3 regions of the Bacillus sp. AK124 genome follow, and region 1 is predicted to be linked to each of the others. Evidence: predicted binding sites of a transcription regulator. Region 1 holds the regulator's gene; each other region holds the start of a gene.

Region 1 (4,282 bases):
TGCAGCTTGGCGATTTCGTCCTGCTGCTTTTCATAAAGCTTTGTTTCCTTTTCCAGCTGTTCGGCTTTTAATTGGAGATAAGAGCTGTAGTTCCCGGTATATTTTTTGCTTTGGGACCGGCTGATCTCGTAAACTTGGGTAACCACTTTGTCAAGAAAGTACCTGTCATGGGAAACGATTAAAATCGCTCCGCTGTAATTTTGCAAATATTGTTCAAGCCATGTCAGGGTATCGATATCCAAGTGGTTTGTCGGTTCGTCCAAAATGAGGAGGTCGGGTTTTGTCAAAAGCATTTTTCCGAGGGCAAGCCTTGTTTTTTGACCTCCGCTTAAGTCCTGGACGCGGACGGAGTCGTCAAATCCCGCAAAGCCGAGCCCGTGCATGACGGATCTGACCTCTGCCTCATATTGGTAGCCGCCTTTGTCCTTGAACTCCTGCTGAAGCCTGTCATACGTCTTCATCAATGATTCAAGCATGTCCGGTCCGGCCTGCGCCATCTTTTCCTCGATCGCGCGCATTTCTTTTTCCATTTTTTTTAGAAAATCAAATACCGACAGCAATTCCTCTTTGAGCGTCAGCTTGGAATCGAGGCCGGAATGCTGGTCAAGGTAGCCCATCGTCAAATCTTTCGGCTTGATGATGTCCCCCTTTTCATATGAAAGTTTTCCTGCGATAATCTTTAGAAGAGTCGATTTTCCGGCGCCGTTGCGTCCGACGATCGCAATCCGGTCCCGAGATCTGACTTCGAGTTTTATATTCGTTAAAATCGTATCGGCTCCAAACGATTTTGAAAGTTGGTTCACTTGTAAAATCATCATGATCTTTCACCTCTTGTCTGCTATTTTAAGTGTAGCCTATCACTGCGCAGTCAGCAAACAATTAAGTGAACTCTGGAAGATTTTAGCCAAAGAAAAAGACAGAATGAAAAAAATAGTGTATGATCGTTATAAGGAGAGTTCAGAACATGAATGAGTTTACACATTTTAATGAACAAGGCAGAGCCAAGATGGTTGATATAAGCGAAAAGGAAGCTTCAGTACGCACAGCTGCGGCTGTTTCAAGCGTGTCTATGAATCGAACAGTACATGAAAAAATCAAAAACCGGGAAATCGGAAAGGGCGATGTATTGGCGGTGGCGCAAGTGGCCGGAATCATGGCCGCAAAACAGACATCCGCCATCATCCCGATGTGCCATCCGATCGCTCTGAAAGGAGTCGACATCGCCTTTCGCTGGGAGGAGAAAGAACAGAAGAGCATCCTGCATATTCAATCTAAAGTGAAGACCAAAGGGAGCACAGGTGTGGAAATGGAAGCGTTAACTTCGGCCTCCGTATGTGCGCTGACCGTATATGACATGTGCAAAGCGGCGGATAAGGGAATGGTGATAGGACCGACCTTTCTTCTCGAAAAGACAGGCGGGAAAAACGGTGACTATAAAAGGGAAAAAGCTGATGTAGACATGGAGGATTAGTTTATGAACATGGATCATTCAAAAATTCCGCAAGCGACAGCGAAACGGTTGCCATTATATTATCGTTTTTTAAAAAACCTTCATGCATCCGGAAAACAGCGTGTATCTTCCGCTGAGCTGAGCGATGCCGTCAAAGTCGATTCTGCGACCATCCGCAGGGACTTCTCGTACTTCGGCGCGCTCGGAAAAAAAGGATACGGCTACAATGTCAATTATTTGCTGTCCTTTTTCAGAAAGACGCTTGATCAGGATGAAATGACGAACGTAACGCTCATTGGCGTGGGGAATTTGGGGACAGCCTTTCTCCATTACAATTTTATCAAAAATAATAATACAAAAATCGCCATGGCGTTTGACATCAATGAGGAAAAAATCGGAACCGAGGTCGGCGGTGTTCCCGTCTATGATCTGAATAGACTTGAAGAGCATATGACGGATGATATCCCCGTCGCCATTTTGACGGTACCGGCTCAAGCCGCACAGTCGATTACAGACAGGCTGGTGGCGCTTGGCATTAAAGGCATTCTTAATTTCACGCCGGCCCGCTTGAATGTGCCGGAACACATTCGCATTCATCATATAGATTTGGCGGTTGAACTTCAGTCGCTGGTGTATTTCATGAAACATTATTCAATGCAGGAAAAGTAAAACGGAAAACGAAAAATAAAGGAAAGGGGGCAGGCTTTATGCCAATCGGTCCTGGAAGCTTTATTTTAATTGTCGTGGTGGCGCTTTTGATATTCGGCCCGAAAAAACTTCCCGAGCTGGGAAGAGCGGCGGGAAACACGCTGAGGGAGTTTAAGAATGCGACAAAAGGTTTGGCTGACGACGATTCCGATAAAAAGAAAGAAGATCAGTAGGATAGGATGACATTTATGAAGGAAAGAGAAATGTCGCTGATAGAACATATCACAGAACTACGCAGACGGCTTGTGATCACTTTTTTCTTTTTTGTTTTATTTGTTGTGGCAGGCTTTTTATTGGCAAAGCCGCTGATTATCTATCTGCAGCAGACGGATGAAGCAAAGCTGCTGACGCTCAACGCGTTCAAGCTGACCGATCCTTTATTTGTGTACGTGCAGTTCGCTTTCATCATCGGCGCCGTCTTGACTTCGCCGCTTGTTTTATACCAGCTGTGGGCTTTCATTAGCCCGGGGCTGTATGAAAAAGAACGAAAAGTGACGCTCAGCTATATTCCGATATCGATTATTCTTTTTTTAGGCGGCATTGCCTTTTCTTACTTTATTTTATTTCCGTTTGTCGTGGACTTTATGACGAGAGTCTCAGATGATCTGAATGTCAACCAGGTCATCGGAATACACGAATATTTTCAGTTTCTGCTTCAGTTGACGCTTCCTTTTGGCTTATTGTTTCAGATGCCTGTGGTCATCATGTTTATCACAAGGCTCGGCCTCGTGACGCCGATGTTTTTGGCGAAAATCAGAAAATACGCATATTTTGTGTTGTTCGTCATCGCGGCCCTCATTACACCGCCTGAGCTTTTGTCGCATTTAATGGTCTCAGTGCCATTGCTCATTCTTTATGAAATCAGTATCGTGATTTCAAGAATATCCTACAGGCAGGCGCAAAAAACAATGATTCAAGAGGAAAATCAAGCGTTTTTGAACGACCATACTAAATAAGAGCCATTCTTTTTCAGAATGGCTCTTTTCCTTCACAAAAAAGGCTATTGATCTTTTCGTTTCATCTTGCCGGCCAGGGCGAACATTTTAAAGGAAATGCTGATATTATAGGCTGCGAAAAGCATCAGCAGGATCGTGTAAAAAGACCACATGCTTCCGGGCGAGGTTGCCGCCAGATATGTAAACAGCACACCCGTTAATAAATAAATCGCTCCCCAGAATTTAGGGCTTCTCATCATAGAAATCCTCCAATAATCATTTGCATTTTCTCGACGTGTTTCAAATATTCTTCAATAGGCTCCCGGAATGTCTGCAGTAAGACGACGAGCGTATTCATGGCGACATGGGCGAAAATAGGCACGATAATCCGGTTGGTTCTGACATATAAAAAGGAGAATGTGAATCCCATTGCTGTATAAATGAGCAGATGGCTGAAATCCAAATGGACGACCGAGAAGAGCACCGAACTGAACAAAGCGGCAATGAAAAAATTCGTTTTCTCATAGATTGCACCGAAAATGATCTTTCTGAAAATGATTTCTTCAAGAATCGGTCCGAATACAGAAGAGACAAACACCATCAGCGGCAATGCGGTGATGATTTCCATGATCCGCTGCGTATTTTCCGATTCCGGGTTGACCCCGAACAAGTACATTTCGATCGAAGCGGCAATTGACTGCGAAAACAAAGCGAGAAAAACGCCGGCTACCGCCCATCCGATTGACGCTCCAACCGATGCTTTCGGGCGGTTGCGAAGCGTCGTCTTCGGCACCGTCCGCAAAATCAGCAGCACGATAACGAGACAGAGGGTAAACGCGATGACAGACCAGACGCCTGTCAATGTAAGCTGGGCTTCAGCCTTTGGCTGTCCTTTGCCCACTCCCAAAAAGTAAAGAAGAGGCAAGCCGACAGCGGCCGACAATTGCATGAGAACGTATGCCAATATAATAAACCAGTATTGTTTTCTCAAGCTTTATGTACTCCTTTTCTAAAAATCTAATTCAGACTATGTTTATTGTAACACACTCTTTTTAAATTATAGGATGATAAGGACATGCGGAGAAATGTAAGCGCAAAAAAATTTGACCTTATCACTTGAAATTGCCTGGGAGATTCTTTATTATAAGAATTGTGTTAGCACTCACCGAGTGCGAGTGCTAAAATTACA
Region 2 (4,282 bases), 1.4 Mb from region 1:
AAATATCGTTTACTATCAAAAATGGGTTCTCATCTACGGCATTCCGGCCATCGTTTTCCTGCTTATTTCGGTCTGGCTGGAGCCGCGGCTCGTTTTTCTCGGGCTGCCGCTGTTTCCGCTCTTTCTCATCAATCTTTATTATGCGAAAAGAAACAACGACAGGGCGCTTTTAAATGATATTGCGGCAATCCTTGTTTTCAGCGCGGGCGGGCTTGCGAGCTTCTGGATGGGAGCGGGGAAGCTTGATGGTGAAGCATTGTTTGTTTTTATCCAGTCCGCTTTGTTTTTCACAGGGAGCGCCTTTTATGTCAAGTCGATGATCCGCGAAAAGAAAAACAATCGGTTTAAACTTTATTCATGGGGATACCACGTATTCCTGCCGTTCATCTCGCTGGCCGCGGGGGCAGGATGGGCCGTGCTTGGTGTAGTGCCGAGCAGTTTCAGAGCGTGGTTTTTACATGGAAAGAAACTGTCGATTAAGACAATCGGAATCTCAGAGCTGGTGAATGCCTGTTTCTTTATGGCCGTGTTGATCGTTTTTCTGCTGCAAACGTAAAAAACAAGGACACTGTGCTTCATGTCCTTGTTTGTTTTCGTTTTTTCAGTCGATATTGCAGATGTCGAGCGGGCAGTTTTCACAGTCGATTTCGCGTTTTAAATAGTTGAGTTGATGAATGACGATTTTTCCTGAGTCCTCAATTGAAATGACACCGTTCTTCCGGAGGTCGCTCAGCATGCGGTTGATGCTCTCCCTTGCGGCGGCACAGAATTTCGCCAGATCCTGGTTCGTCAGCACAATATTGATGAGAATCCCGTCGCTTCTTGTGATGCCGTAGCTGTTTGCGAGACGGATCAAGGTGGAGTAGAGCGCGCCTTTTTTACCATTCAGCAAAAGGTCGCGGATTTTCGATTGAATCTTTCGCAAATGCGTGCTCATCCATTTCATAAACTCAAACGTCAGTGCACCGTTTTGTATGAGTTCTTTTTCAAGCTTATCTTTATTGATGACCAACACTTCGCCATCAGAGAGGATCTTTGCGCTCAGCATATATTTCGCATCTTCTGTAAAAAGCGTAAGCTCCCCGACAATATCATTTTTTTTGCACATTCTGAGTGTCAGTTCTTTGCCATCGGACGTCAATTTGCCGATTTGGACAAGTCCCGACTGAATAAGATACAGTTCCTCCGCATCCATCCCTTCTTGAAAAAGGAATGTGTCCTGCCTGATTTTTCGTCGTGTACTGATTGATTCCAGCAAGTGATGCAGATCGTCTGAGAGCAAATCTGTGTCTGATTTTCTAACAGAAATATTCATTGAGCGTCACCCCTTTAGCAGTTCTTATTTTAACGTTAAATAAGGCTGAGTGACCTTTTAAATATAAACAATATTGTGAACTTATGAATAAAGTCCCAAAAAAGAGCCTGAGCACATCAGCTCAAGGCTCCTTTTGCAGGAAAGGTTTATAAATGGTTCGTCTTCGTTTTGGTCGATGTTTTGCTCACTTCCTGAAAATACATCCAGACCACGATCACAAAGCTGGCAAGGGCTGCTTCTGACAGCGCCATGAATCCGATCGCATAATGGCCGGTTGCCTGAAAAACGCTTGACAGGATGAGTGGCGGGAAGAATCCTCCCAAGCCGCCCATCGCTGATACAATCCCATTGACGATGCCGGCCTGATTTGAAAAATAAAGCGGCACAAGCTTAAAGATGATCCCGTTTCCAAGACCGGCGCACACGGCAACGGTTAATACCCCAAATCCGTAAAGTCCGAGGCTGGGTGAAAAGGCCAATAAAATCCCTGACAAGGTACAGCCGGCAAATACATACATCAACAGCTTCAGCGGGTTGAATTTGTCCGCGAGCCAGCCGCCGACAGGCCTCAGAAAAGTTGCGACAGCGATAAATCCGGCGGTTCTAAGCCCTGAATCAACGGGATCAAGCCCGAAGTGATTAACAAGAAAGTTCGGAAGATAAATCGTAAACGCGACGAAAGATCCGAATGTAATGAAGTAAAACAAGCTTAAAAACCATAATGTCTGATTTCGGTAGACTGCCTTCATTTGCTCTGTTACAGAAACCGTCACTTTTGTTTCTTTTCGATCTCCAAGGATAAAGTTCAATAAAGCGAATACGGCGACTAACACGATGTACATCCGCACCGTATTTTCCCACCCGGCTGTCTTTGCTACGACAGGAGCGGCAAACGTGGTAATCGCTGTACCGACGTTCCCGGCGCCGTAGATCCCATTGACAAACCCGTGTTTTTCTTTAGGGTAGTATTTCGGCAATGATGTGACCCCGATGGAAAAGACCGCTCCGCCGATGCCGAGGAAGAATCCGCCAAGGATCAAGTCGAACAGCGAATCGGCTGTGCTGATCCAAAAAATCGGGAACAGAAGCAGCACAAAGCTGATCATGAACGTGATTCTCGCACCGAATCTGTTTGTGTAGTATCCCAGCGGAATCCTCAGAAGCGAGCCGAGTATGACCGGAATGGCCGTGACAAGGGATATCTCACTGTCTGTCAGGGCGATGTCCTGCTTAATGTGGGGCATTAAAGAGGAAATCAACACCCAAACCATAAATCCTGCGACTAAACTAAATGACTGCAGCGGTAATTGTATTTTTTGACGATTTACCATTGCGTTTTTGCTCCTTTCAAAGGGAAAAATGAATAAATCAATCAGCATGTTTATCTTACAAAAAGTCTTTTAAAAACATTGTGAATTACGTCACACGGTCATTCGTTTGATTCGTGTTTAATATCGGTAAGTGAGGGATAGTAAACGGATGTAAAAAATAAATGGTTCATTTGCGGACTTTTTCGTTTATCATGAAAATAAAAAAAGGAGTGCCGCTTTTATGTTTATAAAGCTTACGCAAGAAGAAAAGCAAGCGATCATCGAGGAAATCAAACGCTTTTATGTTGAAGAAAGGGGAGAAGAGGTTGGAGACATCGCGGCGATTCAAATGTTTGAATTCGTAAAGGAAAAGCTGGGCCCTTACTTTTATAATCAGGCGCTGAAGGACAGCCGCAGAGTCGTGGAAGAGAAGGCAGCGGCGATTGAAGAAGAGCTCTTTGCGCTGGAGCGCCGTCTGTGACAACGCGCTCTCCTTTAGCAAAACCGAAGGGATTGAAAGACCAATGGAGTTTCTGAAGCAATTTATGATTTTCAGCGGGCTGAATGATGAAGAGTTCAAACAAATCGAGCAAATCGCGGTCAAGCGCACCTATCAGCCGAGAATGTTTGTTTTTATGGAAGGGGAAGAGAGGGAAGCGGTATTCTTCATTAAATCCGGTCTTGTTAAAGCCTTTAAAATCGATGAAGACGGCAATGAGCAAGTGATTTCGATTCTGCAAAGCGGGGACATGTTTCCCCATGTCGGCTTTTTTGACCGCTCCCCATACCCGGCAACAGCCGAAGCCGTTCAGGAAACCGAGTTGATCGTAATCCGCATCGCTGATTTTAATGAACTTTTGATGAAATATCCGGAAATGACAATAAAAGTGATGCAAATCATGGGGAAAAAGATTCTCGATTTGCAAGAGCGGATCCAGGGTTTTATTTCAAAAGATGTCCAGCACCGCTTGACGCATGTATTAATGAAGCTCGCTGCAGAACACGGCATTCCTCAAGAAAAAGGGGTCTACATCAGCCTGCCCATTACCAATCAGGATTTTGCGAACATGGTCGGAACGTCAAGGGAAACGATTAACCGCACATTAAATGAAATGAAAAAGAAAAATCTGCTGACAGCTGACAGGAGCGGAATTTTCATACATGATACAGACTGGCTGAACGGCTGCAATTGAAGGATAAGATGAAGGCTTTCCATTGAACAACAGATGGAAAGCCTGTTTTTATTTTGTTCACAAATCCGCCATTATTTAAGTGATCTGGTTCACAACCGGTGTGCTGCATATCCAGTATCTTAGGACATGCAAAATCAAAAAAGGAGTGAACCGCAATGGAAGTTCAAAGAAAGACGGTGCCCGTTAAAAAAGCATCGAAAAACGGTTTTTTGAAATCTGTTCTCGTCTTTACTTTAATCGTTAGTTTTTCGGTGCTGCTTTTGGGAGGCTATTGGATCTTCAAAGGACTTGCACCAAGACCAGTTGAAGTGTCCGGGCCAAACGGAGAGGTGCTCATGACCAAATCGTCCATTTCAGGCGGTCAGGCCGTATTTCAAAAATACGCGCTGATGGATTATGGCACGATTTTGGGGCACGGATCTTACATGGGGCCTGATTACACGGCCGAAGCCCTGAAAATCTAT
Region 3 (4,282 bases), 1.5 Mb from region 1:
CGGCATGTCAGTCTCTCCTTGATTTATAAACATGTGAATATTTTTATTTTATATTCATATAATGCGATGAGACCGTCTTTTTGTCAATGCATTTTGGTTCAAATTTACCACAATATTTTCATTTGCCCGTCAAATTTAAAGCAAAAAAAAGCACCACTTATAGTTTAAACTATAAGTAGCGCTTCATTTCCATTAATAAGCAAGGCTGAACAGACCTTTAATATGAGTCAGATAACGGACGTTGCTCGCTTCTTTCATCAATGAAGCAGGCAGGCCTTTAAGAGATGTACTGTTCGCGCCGATAACGGCAACTGCATCTTTGCGGCCAAGGCTTGCAAGCGTGCCTGAGTTGACAGGGCTGAACGTTTCCATTGATTTGTTTTCTAAGTATGCATACAGGTTGTAGCCGATCAGCTCGCCCATTTGCCAAGCGATTTGAGCTGTCGGAGGGTACGGACGGCCATCCGGACCGAAGACAACGGCGCTGTCTCCTGCAACAAATACGTCTTCATGTGATGTGGATTGAAGGAAATCGTTTACAGTTGCGCGTCCGCGGTTCACTTCAAGACCTGACTCGCCGATCAGCGGATTGCCTTGAACACCGCCGGTCCAGACAAATGTATTTGTGACGATTTTTTGCCCGTCTTTCAAATCAACAACGTTTCCTTCTACATTTGTGACAGGCAGTCCTGTCAAGAATTCAACGCCGCGTTTTTCAAGGCTCTTTGTCGCACGTTCGATCAGCTCATCCGGAAGAACCGGCAGGATTTTCGGACCGGCTTCAACAAGCTTCAGCTTGATTTCTTTCGGATCGACACCGTAGCTTCTCGCAAGGTTCGGCATGATATCGGCGAGTTCACCGACAAGCTCGACGCCTGTTAGTCCGCCGCCGCCGATTAGGATCGTAGCATCCGCTTCGTTTTTCGTTTTAGCGTATTCGCGCACGCGCTCTTCAACATGTTTGAAGATCTTGTTTGCATCGTTTGCAGATTTGAGCACCATGCTGTTTTCTTGAAGGCCAGGAATGCCGAAGTAAGCAGTGACAGAACCAAGACCGACGACAAGCGCGTCATACGTCAGGGTAGAGCCGTCAGAAAGAGCGACTTCTTTTTTGTCAACTGAGAACGAGTTGACTTTGGCGATTTTAAGATCGATGTCTTTTCCTTTGAAAAGCTTTGCAAGCGGCATCGCAATGGCCTGTTCTGACACGTTGCCCGCAGCAAGGCGATGCAGTTCTGTGATGATTTGATGTGTCGGGTATTGGTTAACCACTGTGACCTTTGCTTCTTCTTTTGTGTAGTGTTTGCGAACTGTTAAAGCAGACAGTAATCCGCCGTAACCAGCGCCTAAAATGACGATATGTTTTGACATCGTGAATCCTCCGTCCTTATTCTGAATGTATAGTGATTATTTTTGTTTTTCGCGTTCTGACATGATTTGCAGGTAGCTTTGAACAAAGCGGAACATCTTTTGGGCCTGCGGATCTTTAAGCATTTTCAGCAAACCGAAAAGTCCGATGACTTCATTGCTTTCGTCAGCGCGGTCTTTTGCTTCAATGGCGGTAGCCGCGATTTCTTTTGCCGTATCTTTGACAGGCTCAAGAATTTCTGTGATGGCACCGACCGTATCATTTTTTAATACTTCATCAGTTGCAACGGATTGTGCGAAATCGTAAGACTTTGTCAAAATGTTGACCAGTTCTGTCAGCTTTGGAAGCTGGTCGACTAAAACAGTCAAAGACTCCTGTACTTCAGGTTTTAGCAGTTGATCGATAAGATCGCGTTGGCTTTGGCTTACAGATTCGTTTGTTTGATCAGCTGTTTGATCGATTGTTTCCGGCATAACCAATTCTCCTTTTCAATAAGCGATGTGCTGTTTTTTGAAGGAACCCCTTTTTCACAGTTTGTGAATTTGTGCACAAACAAGTCCGCAAAAAGGTTCTCCCCTTTTGTGTTTGTTTTGCTGTTTTCAGTCTGGAATTCCCGAAAACCCGCAATCTCAAAACACGCTGTATTTTTTACTACTAAATGATAACACTTTTTGAACAAAAAATGAACGTGATTGTTTCGGAAATGAAATAAAATCATAGAAAACTTTATATATAGGGCTTCTTTCATCCCTTTCATTTCCTATATTGTGTCTTTTTTTACGAAACGTCCCATTCACACGTCATGATAGAGTCGTGCGAATATTTCCCAGAAACGCATCTAGTTTACATAATGAAATTATCGTTATCTCGGTTAATCTTCATCTTTAACATCCGGATCTTCGGGGATGGGTTCGTTCAGAACGGATTCCGCCCACTCTTTATACTTTTCCATCTGTTCCATATGGGTATTGAATTGATCTTTGTTGATTAAATGCTGCTGTCCGTCGAAGACGGTGCGAATTTTCTTTTCTCTCACAAGCTGTTCAACATGTGCTTCTGAAAGCGTTAAATATTCTGCGGTTTCCTTTATCGTCAAGTACATGTTTTAGTTCCTCTCGTTTTGATTTAGGCGAACGTTGCGATTTTAGGATCATACGATAAGATATATCAGTTTAGATGATGGAGGCCTATTTCTATGTATTCAAAATGGAATTCTGAAACGTCTTATCCGCCTTCAGCCCCGCACATGCACACCGGCCAATCTTCTCAGCAGATGAATCAAAGGCTGAAAAATCTCGAAGATCAAATGGAATTGCTGATCAAACTCATGGAATGCAACAATCAGCTGCTGCGTTCAATTGAAGAGCAGCAAAACCGCGTCTGCGCGGCCGGCGGAGGTTCGGTTATCGTCAGAATGTGAGTTTTTGGTCTTAAAATAAAAAGAGGAAGGACGTGTCCTTCTTCTTTGTCTGCAAGCCTTATCCAGTATACTACAGATTTTTTTGCGCTGAAAGGCCGGCAATTTCATCGTATGTTTGACGATTTTCCAATGTTGACAAATCGCCTGCCGGCTCGTTCAAATAGGCAGCTCTGATCAGCCGTCTCATCACTTTTGCATTTCTCGTCTTCGGCAGACCGCTGACAAAGTAAACCGCTTTTGGCTTGATCGCTTTACCGATCGCGTCAGAGGCGAGGTTCAGCAAATCATCTTTTAGTTTTTCCGACGGCTTTTCCGACTGTGTGAGGACGACAAAGCAGACGGCAGCCTGACCTTTGAGCTGATCCGGAACGCCGATAACGCCTGCTTCCGCCACCGCTGGATGGCCGACCAGTACGGACTCTATTTCGGCGGGCCCGATCCTTTTCCCAGCAGTATTGATCACATCATCAGAACGTCCGCTGATCGTCCAGTAGCCGTTTTCATCACGTTTTGCCCAATCGCCGTGCACCCAGACGTCAGTCCAGCGGCTCCAATATGCTTTTTCATATCTGGAAGGCTCCTTCCAAAAACCGTTCGTCATGCCGACCCACGGCTTTGTCAGGACAAGCTCCCCGACTTCATTGACGACTTCCTCCCCTTTTTCGTTGAAGACATTGGCCGCCATGCCAGGCAGAGGCGAATTAAACGTCATCGGCGTGATTGGCCGCAGGAGCACATTGCCCAAAATGCCGCCTGAAATTTCCGTTCCTCCTGAATAATTAAAAATAGGAATCCGCTCTTTTCCAGCATGGCGGAACAGCCATATCCACGGTTCATAATTCCATGGTTCTCCCGTTGAGCCGATTGCCTTCAGACTGCTCAGGTCGCATTGATGAAGAAAATTTTCGCCGTGCTGCATCAGTGAGCGAATGAGCGTCGGAGAGACGCCGAGATGCGACACCTGGTGTCTGCTGACAAGCTCCCACAGCCGACTCGGGGCCGGGAAATCCGGTGCTCCGTCATACAGCAAAACTGCCGCTCCGTTTATGAGTCCCCCGAATATTAAAAACGGTCCCATCATCCAGCCCATGTCTGTAAACCAGAAAAACGTGTCCCCTTGTTTGACATCCATCCCGAAGCCCGCATCAAATGCAGCTTTCAGCGGAAAACCGGCGTGGGTATGAACCGCTCCCTTCGGTTGTCCTGTCGTGCCTGATGTGTAAAGCAGCATGAGCGGATCTGAACTGTCCATTTCTTCTGTCATCTGGAGAGGATCGCTTTTCATCAATTCATTCCAGTCTATATCTCTCTTATGATTCCAATCTTGTTCGCCATCGTGAAGCCGGCAGACGACAACTTTTTGGACAGTGGGGGCGCGGTCTGCTGCTTTGTCAGCTTCTTTCTTCATACAGACCTTCTTTCCCCTTCGCAAAAAGGCATCTGCCGTGACAAGAATTTTTGCTCCGGCAGCGCTGAGTCTCGCGGCTGCCGCA

Evidence for each region. Region 1 encodes Rex, which represses fermentation and respiration genes when NADH is low (regulators of the CRP and FNR family bind a similar motif). Its sites were predicted from a motif close to TTGTGAAATATTTCACAA; they were not measured.
Region 2: the regulator Rex is predicted to act here: its motif matches at 2,725-2,742, upstream of M1E06_RS11325 (nitrate/nitrite transporter).
Region 3: the regulator Rex is predicted to act here: its motif matches at 1,904-1,921, upstream of M1E06_RS11020 (DUF1641 domain-containing protein).

What each region holds. Positions count from the first base shown of each region.
Region 1 covers NZ_CP096378.1:3,662,651-3,666,932, reverse strand. Annotated here, with positions in the region: gene M1E06_RS18435 (ABC-F family ATP-binding cassette domain-containing protein) at 1-818, opposite strand, end outside; gene moaC (cyclic pyranopterin monophosphate synthase MoaC) at 965-1,471, shown strand; gene M1E06_RS18425 (redox-sensing transcriptional repressor Rex) at 1,475-2,119, shown strand; gene M1E06_RS18420 (twin-arginine translocase TatA/TatE family subunit) at 2,158-2,331, shown strand; gene tatC (twin-arginine translocase subunit TatC) at 2,338-3,114, shown strand; gene M1E06_RS18410 (YdiK family protein) at 3,159-3,350, opposite strand; gene M1E06_RS18405 (CPBP family intramembrane glutamic endopeptidase) at 3,350-4,084, opposite strand.
Region 2 covers NZ_CP096378.1:2,279,825-2,284,106, reverse strand. Annotated here, with positions in the region: gene M1E06_RS11335 (YwiC-like family protein) at 1-556, shown strand, start outside; gene M1E06_RS11330 (Crp/Fnr family transcriptional regulator) at 602-1,315, opposite strand; gene M1E06_RS11325 (nitrate/nitrite transporter) at 1,462-2,646, opposite strand; gene M1E06_RS11320 (DUF2164 domain-containing protein) at 2,867-3,106, shown strand; gene M1E06_RS11315 (Crp/Fnr family transcriptional regulator) at 3,150-3,818, shown strand; gene M1E06_RS11310 (nitric-oxide reductase large subunit) at 3,974-4,282, shown strand, end outside.
Region 3 covers NZ_CP096378.1:2,212,175-2,216,456, reverse strand. Annotated here, with positions in the region: gene M1E06_RS11030 (TetR/AcrR family transcriptional regulator) at 1-6, opposite strand, end outside; gene M1E06_RS11025 (NAD(P)/FAD-dependent oxidoreductase) at 193-1,371, opposite strand; gene M1E06_RS11020 (DUF1641 domain-containing protein) at 1,408-1,842, opposite strand; gene M1E06_RS11015 (excisionase family DNA-binding protein) at 2,241-2,471, opposite strand; gene M1E06_RS11010 (hypothetical protein) at 2,565-2,789, shown strand; gene M1E06_RS11005 (AMP-binding protein) at 2,860-4,282, opposite strand, start outside.